One region of the Kitasatospora sp. NPDC097643 genome, then DNA from elsewhere that is predicted to be linked to it. Evidence: riboswitches for the same ligand, from Rfam matches in the RefSeq annotation. Region 1 holds a riboswitch; the other holds the start of a gene.
What was found. A riboswitch is a leader RNA that binds a small molecule or an ion and turns the genes downstream of it on or off. The one in region 1 is predicted to bind glycine.

Region 1 (7,383 bases):
TTGTCCGAGGCGTTGACGATGTTCTTGGTGGCCGCGTTGGCGCCACCGCCGGCCGCGTTGGTGGCCGAGGAGGACGAGTCGCCGCTCTTCGACGAGCTGGAGCAGCCGGTGACGACCAGGACCGCGGCGGCGGCCGCCGCGGTCAGGGCGACGGTACGGGACCTGCGCATGGGTGAGATCAACCCCTTGAGGTGTGGAGGGTGAAAGGTCCTGACGTGGGGTCAGTTGCTCTTGGGATCGAGGGCGTCACGCAGCCCGTCGCCGAGCAGGTTGAAGGCGAGCACGGTGAGGAAGATCGCCAGACCGGGGACCACCATGTACTGGGGGTCCACCTGGTAGTACTTGATCGCGTCCTGGAGCATGCCGCCCCAGGAGGCCTGCGGGGGCTGGATGCCGACGCCGAGGAAGCTCAGGCCCGCCTCGAACAGGATGTTGGTCGGGATCAGCAGGGTCGAGTAGACCAGGATCGGACCGACCAGGTTCGGCAGCAGTTCCTTGAACAGGATGAACGGGCCGCGGGCGCCGAGGCTGCGGGCCGCGTGGACGAACTCCCGCTCGCGCAGCGAGAGCGTCTGTCCGCGCACGATCCGGCCCATGTAGGGCCAGTTGAAGAAGCCGATCACGAAGATCAGCACCATGATGTGCAGCGGGAGGCCGTGCAGGCCGAACGCGCCGCCCTGGAGCGAGGTCGAGATCGCGATGGCGAAGAGCAGCAGCGGGAACGCCAGGAAGACGTCCATGATCCGGCTGATCAGGGTGTCCACCCAGCCGCCGTAGTAGCCCGCCATCACGCCGAGGACGGTGCCGATGGTGTTGGACAGCACGGTCGCGCCGAAGGCGACCAGCAGGGAGACCCAGGAGCCCTCGATGACGCGGGAGAGCAGGTCGCGGCCCTGGAGGGGGTCGACGCCGAGCGGGTGGTCCCAGCTCATGCCGCCCCAGTCCCCGAACGGCAGGCCGCCGAGGTCGGCGTCCAGCAGGTCCTGGTTGAGGCCGTCGGGGTCGAGCCCGAACGCCGACTCGATCGGCTTCGCCAGCACGGCGAGCAGGATCAGCAGGATCACCACGATGCCGCCGGCGACGGCGGCCTTGTCCCGCTTGAAACGGGTCCAGGCGATCTGGCCGAGGGAGCGGCCCTCGATCTTCTTGGCCGGGCTCGCGGGGGCGGGTGCCTCCGGCTCGTTCCCGGCGGTTGTGATGGGTGCGGTCATGGTCAGTTGGTCCCCTCGCCGACGGTGGCCGGCCCACGGGTGCCGGTCACCGGTTCGGCGGTACGGCTGCGGACGTGCGGAGGTGCTAGGAGCGGGTGTGCGCGGCAGTACGAACGTGCACGGGTACTGCCACCACGCGGGATGGGCGTCGCGTGGATCGAGCGGTCGGCGTGCGCGTTCACCTTCGTGGGGTTCCTAGTACGCGCGGTGCGTTGCGCAGAACTCTCTGCCATCCGAACTGGCTTGCGCCAGCCCTGACAACCGACAGATGCCCAACTGTGATCTGCGAGTCTGCACCTCCTCGCCTCCGGCATATACCTCTTCACATGGCTGTAACAGGCATGTCAACATGCCTGCCAGGGTCGTCCGGGAATTCGTCCGGAAAATGCCGAAGCCGACCTGAGGCGAAATCAGGTCGGCTTCCGGAGGAGCGTTTTGGAATTCAGCGCCCCGGGTATCCGGGCCACGGACGCTGCGGCGGCTGGGGCTGCCCGTGCCAGCCCTGGGAGGGCGGATGGGTGCCGTAGCCGTACCCGGCCTGCGAGGGGTAGCCCGGTGGCGGCACCGGCGGGTAGGGGCCGGTCTGCGGCCCGCCGCGACCGGCCTCCCGGTCGAAGAACGGGCGGGTGTTGGCCCGCATCCACAGCGCCACCGGGTCGTACTCGTCCGCCATCGCCACCGTGGACACCGCCAGCCCCTCCGGGGCCACCGCGATCGCCCGCTGCATCAGCGCCCGGACCGCCTCCACGGCCGGCGGCGAACTCTCGTACAGGTCGAGGCCGATGGCCAGGTACGGTTCGCCCACGGCCGGTTGCACCCAGGCCCGGCGCAGCGCCCGGACCGCGCGCACCTCACCGGCCTGGCGCTCCAGCAGCGCGAAGAACTGCGGGGCGTTCAGCTGCGGCTCGCTCAGCTTCAGCGGCCCGGCCGGCAGCCGGTCCAGCCCGGCGGCGATCCGCCGCAGGTCCGCCCAGGGCACGCCGACGCCGCCGCCGGGGGCGTGCGGGTTGAGCCACAGGCCCCAACGGGTCCGGTACAGCGAGGCGGCGATCTCCCGTCCGGAGATCACCTCGTGCGCCCGCGCCCAGCCGGACGCCGCCAGCTGCTCGGGCGAGGTGACGGCCGGCGCGTAGCCGTGGCCGCCGATCTCCATGTTCCCGTACTGGGCGTCCGGGCTGCCCGGCGTGCCGTGCCACAGCAGCATCCAGACCTGACCCTCGGCCAGCGCGTGCAGCAGTTGCTCGTACGCGTCGTAGCGCTCCGGCGCGACCTCGCGCAGGGCGCGCTCCAGCACGCCCGGATCCGCCCCGGGGCGCCCTGCGGACGCCTGGCCCCAGGACCCCGGTGCACCTCCCGCTACCGCTCCCGCACTCATGCGCCCACCTCGCCGCGCCTCTTTCCTCAAACCCCGCCGGCCCGTCGGCCGTCAGCACGCACCCTATGGCGCGGCACCGGCCACCGCCACGGCGACGTGCCTGTGAACCCCGCTCACGTCCGGGTGTAGAAGGGCAGTACCCGGGTGAGCAGCCACTCGACCACCGGGTCGTCGGCGAGGTCGAGCAGTACGAGGTGGACGCCGCCGGGCAGCGGCGCGGTTCCCAGCGCCCGGCCGAGCGCCTCGTTCACCGCGCCCGGGTCGGCCGGGGCGGCCGGGTCCAGCTGGATGCCGAGGAACATCACGGTCGGCTCGCCCTCGATGCTGGCGAGCGCCCGGCGTGCGGTCAACACCCCCGGCAGCGCGGACAGTTCCGCCCGGCAGGCGGCCAGGAAGTGCTCCGGGTCCTCGCCCGGCACCGGCTCGCGCAGCGCCACCCGGCCACCGGTCGGCGCCGCCGGGTCCTCGTCCCAGCGGTCGGCGCGCGGCCCCCGGCGCAGCTCGGCCACGCCCTGCGGCGGCACCGGGATGCCCACCGCCGCCTCCGGGTTGACCGCGATGCCCACGCCCAGCGGCAGTCCGCGGGCGAACTCCCAGACCGGCGCGACGGCGAAGGCCATCCCCGGCGCCTGCTGGAGGAACACCTCCTGCGAGGAGAACACCGGCACGTACGGGTCGCCGGCCAGCTCGATGGTCGGCAGGTCCAGCGACTGCCCCTGCGGGTCGCCGCCGGACGGCAGCGGGATCCACACCTGGCTGCGGGCCAGCACCTCGATCACCCGCGGGGTCGCGCCCGGGTCGCCCAGCGCGGCGGTCAGCACCTGCTCCAGCTCGTTCGCCGGCCACGCGCCGCCCGGCGGCGCCGCCTGCGGCCCGCCCCACCCCTGCTGCTGCTCCACCGGGAACTCCACCTGCCTGACCGTCCTGCCGCCTCGTCGACGCGTGCAGCCTAGCGGGCCGGGGTGGCCCCGAGGGGCCGTCCCCGGGGGCCCCTCTCCCGCGCGGCCGCCGGACGTGCCATGATGTGCGCGTCTCCGGCGGTGTTCCCCGCGGAGTCGCCAACTCCATACCGGCCGCTCGAACCCGCGCGGGAGAGCCCGGAGTGCCCCCTCAGGCGGCACAGCCGGCGCCGAAGGAGCAAGTCCTCCCCGGAATCTCTCAGGCACCCCTACCGCACGGGTTAGGCACATCTGGAAAGCGGCGCACGGCTTGTCGCGCGCCCACCCACGGTGCAAGCCGCCATGCTGTCCTGTTAGCTGGAAACAGCTGCCGGCGCGTGTGCGGTGAAGCTCTCAGGTTCGACGACAGATGGGGAGACCCACGCCGCCGCATGCCCGCGCGCAGGGTCGGCCCCCGAGCGGGCCCGGTCCGGCGCGTGCACCCCTGAGTGCCCAGACCGAGGAGTTCCAGGCCATGTCGTCCCTCCGCCTCACCGCGCTCGACGCGCTGCACCGCGCCCTCGGCGCGACCATGACCGACTTCGCCGGCTGGGACATGCCGCTGCGTTACGGCAGCGAGCGCGAGGAGCACCTCGCCGTCCGCACCCAGGCCGGTCTGTTCGACCTCTCCCACATGGGCGAGATCACCGTCACCGGCCCGCAGGCCGGCGAGATGCTGGACCACGCGCTGGTCGGCTTCGTCTCCGCGCTGGGCGTGCTGCGCGCCCGCTACACCATGATCTGCGCCGAGGACGGCGGCATCCTGGACGACCTGATCGTCTACCGCCTGCGCGAGGACGCCTTCCTGGTCGTCGCCAACGCCTCCAACGCCCAGCTGGTGCTGGACGAGCTGATCGCCCGCGCCAAGGGCTTCGACGCCGTCGTCACCGACGACCGCGACACCTACGCGCTGATCGCCGTCCAGGGCCCGGAGTCCACCGCGATCCTGGCCAAGACCACCGAGGCGGACCTGCCCGGCCTCAAGTACTACGCGATCCTCCCGGCCCAGGTGGCCGGCCGCGACGTGCTGCTCGCCCGGACCGGCTACACCGGCGAGGACGGCTTCGAGATCTTCTGCAACCCGGGCGACGCCGAGGCGATCTGGCAGGCGCTGACCGGGGCCGGCGAGGGCCACGGCCTGGTGCCGTGCGGCCTGTCCTGCCGCGACACGCTGCGCCTGGAGGCCGGCATGCCGCTGTACGGGCACGAGCTCTCCACCGACCTGACCCCGTTCGACGCCGGGCTGGGCCGGGTCGTCCGCTTCGACAAGACCACCAACGACGGCGCCTTCGTCGGCCGCAAGGCCCTGGAGAAGGCCGCTGCCGAGGCCGAGGCCAACCCGCCGCGCGTGCTGGTCGGCCTGGTGTCCGAGGGCAAGCGCGTCCCGCGCGCCGAGTACACCGTGGTCTCCACCGACGGTGCCCCGATCGGCCGGATCACCTCGGGTGCGCCGTCCCCGACCCTGGGCAAGCCGATCGCGATCGCCTACGTGGACGCGGCGCACGCCGCCCCGGGCACCACCGTCGCGGTGGACGTGCGCGGCAAGCACGAGCCGGTCCAGGTCGTGGCGCTGCCGTTCTACAAGCGCGCCCGCTGACCCCCGTCACCCGTTCCCGAGGTGTGTCCGCCCCGGGCCGCTTCGTCGTACCCGCTTCCCATCCTGGAGAATGACGCCATGAGCAACCCCCAGCACCTGCAGTACACCAAGGAGCACGAGTGGCTGACCGCCGCCGAGGCCGGTGTCTCGACGGTCGGCATCACCAAGCACGCCGCCGACGCCCTCGGTGACATCGTCTACGTGCAGCTGCCCGAGGTCGGCGACGCGGTGACCGCCGGCGAGACCTGTGGCGAGCTGGAGTCGACCAAGTCGGTCAGCGACCTGTACTCCCCGGTCACCGGCGAGGTCGTCGAGGTCAACCAGGACGTCCTGGACGACAACAGCCTGGTCAACAGCGCCCCCTTCGAGGGCGGCTGGCTGTTCAAGGTCCGGGTCGAGTCCACGGACGAGCTGCTCAGCGCCGACGAGTACGACGCCCTCACCAACCCCCAGGGCTGATCCCCTGCGCCGGGGCGGCCGCAGCGCGGTGGCCGCCCCCGGCCGGGTCCTCTTTCCTCTCTCCTCCCGGGAAGACCACACCATGACGGTTCTGAACCAGTCCCTGCACTCCCTCGACCCGGAGATCGCCGCCGCGGTCGACGCCGAGCTGCACCGCCAGCAGACCACCCTGGAGATGATCGCCTCCGAGAACTTCGCCCCGGTGGCGGTCATGGAGGCCCAGGGCTCGGTGCTCACCAACAAGTACGCCGAGGGCTACCCCGGTCGCCGCTACTACGGTGGCTGCGAGCACGTCGACGTCGTCGAGCAGATCGCGATCGACCGCATCAAGGCCCTGTTCGGCGCCGAGCACGCCAACGTCCAGCCGCACTCCGGCGCGCAGGCCAACGCCGCCGCGATGTTCGCGCTGATCCAGCCGGGCGACACCATCCTGGGCCTGAGCCTGGCCCACGGTGGTCACCTGACCCACGGCATGAAGATCAACTTCTCCGGCAAGCTCTACAACGTGGCCGCGTACCACGTGGACGAGAAGACCGGCCAGGTCGACATGGCCGAGGTCGAGCGCCTCGCCAAGGAGCACCAGCCGAAGCTGATCATCGCCGGCTGGTCCGCCTACCCGCGCCAGCTGGACTTCGCCGAGTTCCGCCGCATCGCCGACGAGGTCGGCGCGCTGCTGATGGTCGACATGGCGCACTTCGCCGGTCTGGTCGCCGCCGGTCTGCACCCCAACCCGGTGCCGTACGCGGACGTGGTCACCACCACCACCCACAAGACCCTGGGCGGCCCGCGCGGCGGTGTCATCCTGTCCAAGGCCGAGTGGGCCAAGAAGATCAACTCCGCGGTCTTCCCCGGCCAGCAGGGCGGTCCGCTGGAGCACGTGATCGCCGGCAAGGCGGTCGCCTTCAAGGTCGCCGCCTCGGAGGAGTTCAAGGAGCGCCAGCAGCGCACCCTGGACGGCGCCAAGATCCTCGCCGACCGCCTGCTCCAGGCCGACGTCGCCGAGGCCGGCGCCTCGGTGCTGTCCGGCGGCACCGACGTGCACCTGGTCCTGGTCGACCTGCGCAACAGCCAGCTCGACGGCCAGCAGGCCGAGGACCGGCTGCACGAGGTCGGCATCACGGTCAACCGCAACGCCATCCCGAACGACCCGCGCCCGCCGATGGTCACCTCGGGCCTGCGGATCGGCACCCCGGCGCTCGCCACCCGCGGCTTCCAGGCCGAGGACTTCCGCGAGGTCGCCGACATCATCGCCGAGGCGCTCAAGCCGGCCTTCGACGAGGCCACCGCGACCGCGCTGAAGGCCCGCGTCACCGCGCTGGCCGAGAAGTACCCGCTCTACCCCAACCTCTGATCACCGCGGTGGTCGCGTGATCACTTCGGTGATCGCCTGATCACTTCGGTGGTCGTCCGGGCGGAGTGACCGGCCTCACCCCGCCGCGGCACCTGGGAATCCGGGGCACCGCGCACACTTGGTAGTGCGCGCGGTGCCCCGACCCGTGTCGGCCCCCCGCCCGCCCGTTCCTCCACGAGACCAGACAAGGACGTCCCCCGTGGCCATCAGCGTCTTCGACCTCTTCTCCATCGGCATCGGCCCGTCGAGCTCCCACACCGTCGGCCCGATGCGTGCGGCCCGGATGTTCGCCCGCCGCCTGCGGTCCGAGAACCTGCTGGCCGACGTGACGAGCGTCCGCGCCGAGCTGTACGGCTCACTGGGCGCCACCGGCCACGGCCACGGCACCCCGAAGGCCGTGCTGCTGGGCCTGGAGAACAACTCCCCCCGCACCGTCGACGTCGACCAGGCGG
Region 2 (7,383 bases), on a different contig from region 1:
CGACCACGCGACCGGCGAACGGCTGGTGCTCGCGCTCGCGGAGGACCTGCGGGCGGACATCCACCGGCTCACCGGGTTGACCGGCTCGGTCGGGGCGGCCGGGTCCAAGCTGATGGCGAAGATCGCCTCGGAGCAGGCCAAGCCGGACGGGCTGGTGCTGATCGAGCCGGGCCAGGAGCGGGCCGTGCTGGGGCCGATGCCGGTGCGGGCGCTGCCGGGGATCGGGCCGGCCACCGAGCAGGTGCTGCGGCGGGCCGGGCTGAGCACGGTGGCCGATCTCGCGGAGGCGGGGGAGAGCGAGCTGGTCCAGCTGCTCGGCCGGGCGCACGGCGCCGGCGTGTACCAGATGTCGACCGGCCTGGACGAGCGGCCGGTGGTGGCCGACCAGGACGCCAAGTCGGTCTCGGTGGAGGACACCTTCGAGGTGGACCTCGCCGACCGGGACCGGGTGTTGCGCGAGGTGGAAGTGCTGGCCGCCCGCTGCGTGCGGCGGCTGCGGGCGGCGGGGCGCTCCGGGCGCACGGTGGTGCTCAAGGTCCGCCGGTTCGACTTCTCGACGCTGACCCGGTCGGAGACGCTGCGCGGGCCCACCGACGACGAGACCGTGATCACCGAGACGGCCCGTCGGCTGGCCTCCCAGGTGGACATCACCGGGGGCGTCCGGCTGCTCGGGGTCGGGGTGGCCCAGCTGGCCGACTACACCCAGGAGGACCTGTTCGCGCAGGCCCTGCGGGAGGAGGCGGCGGAGCACGAGGGCGAGGCGGCGGACGAGGAGACGGCAGCGGAGGAGGCGCAGGCGGCTCCGGTGCGGCGCTGGTGGCCGGGGCAGGACGTCCGGCACGCCGAGTTCGGGCCCGGGTGGGTGCAGGGCAGTGGCGTCGGGCGGGTCACCGTACGGTTCGAGACGCCGTGGAGCGGGCCGGGGCGGGTGCGGACCTTCGCGGTCGACGACCCGGCGCTGGAACCGGCCCGGCCGCTGCCGCTGCGGCGGGAGGAGGGCGCGGACGTGCCGGACGCGCCGGAGTGAGACGCGAAGCGGCCCCACCTGGCGGGGGTGCCAGGTGGGGCCGCATACCGGGTCGGGCCTCGGCGGTCGTGATGCCCTCGCGACCGCCCGAAGTCCGGGCCCCGCGCCCTGTCCCTGAGCGCGGGGCCGGACGCCTCGTCAGGCGTCGGTCTTGACCAGCTCGGGGCTGCTGGTGGTGCGGGCCGCGGCGTCGGCGACGGTGGCGGCCGGCTTGATGGTGCGGATCAGGAACGGCACGACGCCGGCGACGATGCAGACGGCGGCCGCGACCCAGAACGCGTGCTTGAAGGCGTCCAGGGTGGGCAGCACCAGCGGGATCTTCGGCGGCAGCTTCATGGTGTCGCCGGTGAGGATGGCCGCCATGACGGCGGTGCCGATGGCGCCACCGACGGTGCGGAGCACGGCGTTCATGCCGTTGGCGATGCCGCTCTGCTCGACCGGGACGGCGCCGTTGATGTAGGCCGGCATCGCGGAGAACGCCAGGCCGATGCCGAGGCCGAAGATCGCCGAAGCGGTGTAGATGTCACCCTCGGCGCTGTGGCGCAGGGCCAGGTAGGCCATCGCGACGGCACCCAGGACGCCACCGAGCACCAGCGGCAGGCGCGGGCCGCGGCGGGCGATCAGCATGGCGCCGATCGGGGCGGCCACCATCGAGCCGATGGCGGACGGCAGCAGCATCACACCGGCGTGCAGGACGGTCGCGGTGAAGCCGTAGTGGGCGATCTTCTCGGGGATCTGGGCGAAGTTGCTGATCACCATGAACGAGCCGTACATGCCGAAACCGATCAGCAGGCCGGCCAGGTTGGTGAAGGCCACCGCCGGGCGGGACATCATCTTCATGTCCACGAGCGGGTGCGCGACCTTGACCTCGATGACTCCCCAGATCAGCGCCACGACGGCGGCGACGGCGAACAGGCCGAGGGTCTTGGTCGAGGTCCAGCCCCAGTGGTTGCCCTGGCTGACCGCGATGAGCAGGGCGGAGAGCCAACCGGCCAGGGTGAGGGCGCCGAGCGGGTCGGCGCCGCCCTCCTTGTCGGTCACCGGGTCGGACGGGACCCGGAAGGCGACCAGGGCGACCGCGAGCAGGCCGAAGGCCAGGCCCATCCAGAAGATCGACTGGTAGCTCCAGTGCTCCAGCAGGAGACCGGTGGCCACCAGGCCGAGGCCGGAGCCGACGCCCATCGAGGCGCTGATGGCGGCGACGCCGCCGGTCACCTTCTGCTTGGGCAGCTCGTCGCGGACGATGCTGATCGCCAGCGGCAGCACGCCACCGCCGGCGCCCTGGAGGACGCGGGCGACGACCAGCCAGGTGAAGGAGTGGGTGCTGACCGCCAGCGCCGAGCCGGCGACCAGGCCCGTGAGCGAGATCAGCAGCATCGGCTTGCGGCCCCGGAGGTCGCCGAAGCGGCCCAGGAGGGGAGTCAGCACGGCGGCGGAGAGCAGGTTGGCGGTCATCAGCCAGGTGACGCTGGACCCGGAGACGTTCAGCTCCTTGGCCAGCGAGGGCAGGATCGGGACGACCGCGGTCTGCACCACGCTGAACGACAGCATCGCCAGGATGAGGGCCGGCAGGACTCGGGCGCTGCTCTGCTTCTCGGCCGCGGTGGTGGGCTGTGGTGCCTCACTCACGGTTGCTTCCTCCCGTACATAGTGAATGAACTGAAGTAACCATGCAGGGAGATACTTCACTGTGTCAAATATCGATCGGTGAAGCTTTGGCAAAGTCGAACGATCGGGGCGCCTGCGGCGGGCGTTGGGGCTGGTGGGGGTGGGGGTGGGGCGCGCGGAGGGCCCCGGACCGGGGTGGTCCGGGGCCCTCGGGGGGTGGCTCAGGAGAGGGGGCGCAGGGCGGAGGGGCGGCTGGAGTCCATGGGCGGGGTGCCGTTGGTGTTGGCGGCGTCGGGGGTGGTGGCGGTGTCGTCGTGCACCTCGACGTGCTCGCGGCGGAGCTCGTCCTGGACCACCTCCTCGGCCGTGTAGCGCTCGACCACCAGGCGGACCCGCTCGATCGGGGCGAGGTACTTGCGGACCACCGGGCGCTCCTCGCGCAGGGTGACCTCCTCCACCGCCTCGGCGATGTCCTTCTCGGTGAGCGAGGCGCGCTCGGCGTCGCCCACCGGCATCCGCTCCACCCGGACGCGTTCGCGGACCACCGGGACGCGGCGCTCGACCGCCTCGCTGGTCACGTACTTCCGCAGCCGGGCGGTGCCCAGCACGTGCCACTCGGTGGTGATGTCCAGCCGCTCCTCGCGGCAGGTGATCTCGACCGGGCCGCTGGGGGCCGAGGTGGCCGGGCCGGCGGCGGGCTCCGGGGTGGCGGTGGTCGGGGTGGTGGTCGGAGCCGCGGCCGGGGACGGTTGTGGCTTGGGCTCGGTGAGCGCCGCGGCCGCCGTGGTGGCGGCGACGGGCGCGGGGGTGCTGAGGGTGCGCACGCTGGCCTCCGTGGCGGTGCTGTTCTGGTTGGGGGTGGTCGGGGCGGATTCGGGGGAGTGGAAGGCGAGCGACTTCGCCGCCGCGGCGGTCGTGGCGGCGGCGGCCGCCGGGGCCGCGGCCTGGGTGGTGCCGAAGTCGAGGTCGGGCTGTGCGGGCCGGTCGCCCGGGCCGGCCTCGGATCGCCCGTTCACCACGGGGGTGTCGAGGCCGTAGTAGCGGTAGAGCTGGAGCTCCTGGGCGGGCGACAGGTGCTGGCCGACGCCGAAGTCCGGCGAGTCCTTGACCAGTGACTTGTCGTACGGCACCCGGAGCTCCTCGCCGGAGAACTCGCTCGTGGTGAGCGGGACGAAGGCGTCCCGGCCGAAGATGCCGGTCCGGACGGCGGCCCACTCCGGCTGGCCGGTGGCGTCGTCCAGGTACACCTCGTCGACCGTGCCGATCTTGTCTCCGTTGCGGTCGACCGCCTTGTGGCCGATGAGGTCCCTGGGGTCGATATCGGTTTGCACTCTTTCCTCCAGTGCGCTGCTCTGCGGAACTCCCGCAGGTCGGCGACCGGAGCACCCGTTTCCGTCCGCCACTTCACACCAAAAGGCATGAACCGGGCGGGCGCGAGCGGGGTGCGGCCGGACGGGCTGCGCACTGGGCCGTCCGGGTCGTCCGGATGCCACGCGCGTAGACCCGGAGTGACCCGACGCACCCGTGATCGGAGGGCCTCCCGCTGGTAACCTGGGCCCCGACCGCCGAGCCCGCTCGGGAGAGTCCCCGGGAGCGGAAAGCGCTGGTCGGGGCGCCGAAGGAGCAACTCCTCCCCGGAATCTCTCAGGCATCCGTACCGTGTGGGATAGGTCACTCTGGAAAGCAGGGCAGGACCGCCGGCGAGGGAGCCGACGGCCACCACCCTCACCGACGGTGCAAGCCGGCGGCGCGCCCACGCGCACCGCGCGGGTGAAGCTCTCAGGTCCCGATGACAGAGGGGGAGGCCTGTCGGGTTCGCCCGCCCAGGCCGAAGCGCTGTCCGCAGCGGCGAAGGCCGACCGGCGTGCGTACCCCCGCCGGTCCGTGACCAGGAGGCCTCGACCACCATGAACGCCCAGCCGAACGCGGGACGCCCCACGAGCCCCGCGACCCTCACCGAGCTTGAGCTGGCCAGCCCCTTCGAGAACCGCCACATCGGCCCCGACGCCGCCGCGCAGGAGAAGATGCTGGCGCACGTCGGTTACGGCTCGCTGGACGAGCTCGCCGCCACCGCCGTGCCCGAGGCGATCCGCTCGATCACCGGCCTGGACCTGCCCGCCGGCCGCAGCGAGGCCCAGGTCCTCGCCGAGCTGCGCGAGCTGGCCGGCCGCAACCAGGTGCTCCAGCCGATGATCGGCCTGGGCTACTACGGCACCTTCACCCCGCCGGTGATCCTGCGCAACGTCATGGAGAACCCGGCCTGGTACACCGCCTACACGCCGTACCAGCCGGAGATCTCGCAGGGCCGCCTGGAGGCGCTGCTCAACTTCCAGACCCTGGTCTCCGACCTGACCGGCCTGCCCACCTCCGGCTCCTCGCTGCTCGACGAGGGCACCGCGGCCGCCGAGGCGATGGCGCTCGCCCGCCGCGTCACCAAGGTCAAGGGCGGCGTCTTCCTGGTCGACGCGGAGACCCTGCCGCAGACCGTCGCGGTGATCAACACCCGCGCGGTGCCGACCGGCGTCGAGGTCGTCGTCGCCGACCTGTCCGAGGGCATCCCGGCCGAGATCGCCGAGCGCGGCGTGTTCGGCGTGCTGCTCCAGTACCCGGGCGCCACCGGTGTGGTCCGCGACCTCGCCCCCGTCATCGAGCAGGCGCACGGCCTGGGCGCGATCGTCGCCGTTGCCGCCGACCTGCTGGCGCTGACCCTGCTCAAGTCGCCGGGCTCGCTCGGCGCCGACATCGCCTGCGGCACCTCGCAGCGCTTCGGCGTGCCGATGGGCTTCGGCGGCCCGCACGCCGGCTACCTGTCGGTGCGCGCCGAGTACGCCCGCTCGCTGCCTGGTCGTCTGGTCGGCGTCTCGATCGACTCCGACGGCAACCGCGCGTACCGCCTGGCGCTGCAGACCCGCGAGCAGCACATCCGCCGCGAGAAGGCCACCAGCAACATCTGCACCGCCCAGGTGCTGCTCGCCGTGATGGCCTCGATGTACGCCGTGTACCACGGTCCGGACGGCCTGGCCGACATCGCCCGCCGCACCCACCGCTACGCCGCCGCCCTCGCCGAGGGCCTGCGGGCCGGCGGCGTGGAGCTGCTGCACGGCGAGTTCTTCGACACCGTCACCGCCGTCGTCCCGGGCCGCGCCGCCGAGATCGCCGCCGCCGCCCGCGCCAACGGCATCAACGTGTACCAGGACGGCGAGGACCGGATCTCGGTCTCCGCCGACGAGACCACCACCCGCGAGCACCTGGCCGGTGTCTGGGCCGCGTTCGGCGTCCCCGCGGTCGAGGTCGCCGAGGCCGCCGACACGCTGCCCGCCGCGCTGCTGCGCGAGGACGAGTACCTGACCCACCCGGTCTTCCACAGCCACCGCTCGGAGACCGCCATGCTGCGCTACCTGCGCCGCCTGTCGGACCGGGACTACGCGCTGGACCGCGGCATGATCCCGCTGGGCTCCTGCACCATGAAGCTCAACGCGACCACCGAGATGGAGGCGGTGACCTGGCCGGAGTTCGGCCAGCTGCACCCCTTCGCGCCGATCGAGCAGGCCCAGGGCTTCCTCACCCTGATCCGCCAGCTGGAGCAGCAGCTGGTCGAGGTGACCGGCTACGACGCGGTGTCCATCCAGCCGAACGCGGGTTCCCAGGGCGAGCTGGCCGGTCTGCTGGCCGTCCGCGCCTACCACCAGGCGAACGGCGACACCCAGCGTGACGTCTGCCTGATCCCGTCCTCCGCGCACGGCACCAACGCGGCCTCCGCGGTGATGGCCGGCATGCGCGTGGTCGTGGTGAAGACCCTGGTCGACGGCGACGTGGACGTCGAGGACCTGAAGGCCAAGATCGAGCAGCACCGCGACAGCCTCGCCGTGCTGATGGTCACCTACCCGTCCACCCACGGCGTGTACGAGACCGAGATCACCAACATCTGCGCCCTGGTGCACGAGGCCGGCGGCCAGGTGTACGTGGACGGTGCCAACCTGAACGCCCTGGTCGGCCTGGCCAAGCCGGGCAAGTTCGGCGCGGACGTCTCGCACCTGAACCTGCACAAGACCTTCTGCATCCCGCACGGCGGTGGCGGCCCGGGCGTCGGCCCGGTCGCGGTGCGCGCCCACCTGGCGCCGTACCTGCCGAACCACCCGCTCCAGGCGGAGGCCGGTCCGGCCACCGGTGTCGGCCCGATCTCGGCCGCGCCGTGGGGCTCGGCCGCGATCCTGCCGATCTCCTGGGCGTACGTCCGGCTGATGGGCGGCGAGGGCCTGAAGCACGCGACCCAGGTCGCGGTGCTGAACGCCAACTACATCGCCAAGCGGCTGGCGCCGCACTTCCCGGTGCTCTACACCGGCCCGGGCGGGCTGGTCGCGCACGAGTGCATCATCGACCTGCGCCCGCTGACCAAGGAGACGGGCGTGACGGTGGACGACATCGCCAAGCGCCTGATCGACTACGGCTTCCACGCGCCGACGATGTCCTTCCCGGTGGCCGGCACGCTGATGATCGAGCCGACCGAGTCCGAGGACCTGCACGAGATCGACCGGTTCTGCGACGCGATGATCGAGATCCGGGCCGAGATCGACAAGGTCGGCTCGGGCGAGTGGGCCGCCGAGGACAACCCGCTGCACAACGCCCCGCACACCGCCGCCGAGCTGGCCGGCGACTGGGCGCACGGCTACACCCGGCAGGAGGCCGTCTTCCCGGCGGGCGTGAACCCGGCGGACAAGTACTGGCCGCCGGTGAGCCGGATCGACGGC

Region 2: it holds a riboswitch for glycine, as region 1 does, so the genes downstream of both, gcvP (aminomethyl-transferring glycine dehydrogenase) here and gcvT (glycine cleavage system aminomethyltransferase GcvT) in region 1, are expected to answer to the same signal.

The regions. Positions count from the first base shown of each region.
Region 1 covers NZ_JBEOSA010000068.1:44,506-51,888, forward strand. Annotated here, with positions in the region: gene ABTY15_RS32255 (ABC transporter substrate-binding protein) at 1-170, opposite strand, end outside; gene ABTY15_RS32260 (ABC transporter permease) at 222-1,211, opposite strand; gene ABTY15_RS32265 (enhanced serine sensitivity protein SseB C-terminal domain-containing protein) at 1,654-2,505, opposite strand; gene ABTY15_RS32270 (enhanced serine sensitivity protein SseB C-terminal domain-containing protein) at 2,700-3,497, opposite strand; glycine riboswitch at 3,665-3,770, shown strand; gene gcvT (glycine cleavage system aminomethyltransferase GcvT) at 4,000-5,121, shown strand; gene gcvH (glycine cleavage system protein GcvH) at 5,200-5,580, shown strand; gene glyA (serine hydroxymethyltransferase) at 5,663-6,931, shown strand; gene ABTY15_RS32290 (L-serine ammonia-lyase) at 7,131-7,383, shown strand, end outside.
Region 2 covers NZ_JBEOSA010000037.1:11,011-18,393, forward strand. Annotated here, with positions in the region: gene ABTY15_RS23175 (DNA polymerase IV) at 1-1,027, shown strand, start outside; gene ABTY15_RS23180 (MFS transporter) at 1,166-2,656, opposite strand; gene ABTY15_RS23185 (PRC and DUF2382 domain-containing protein) at 2,857-3,966, opposite strand; glycine riboswitch at 4,202-4,305, shown strand; gene gcvP (aminomethyl-transferring glycine dehydrogenase) at 4,543-7,383, shown strand, end outside.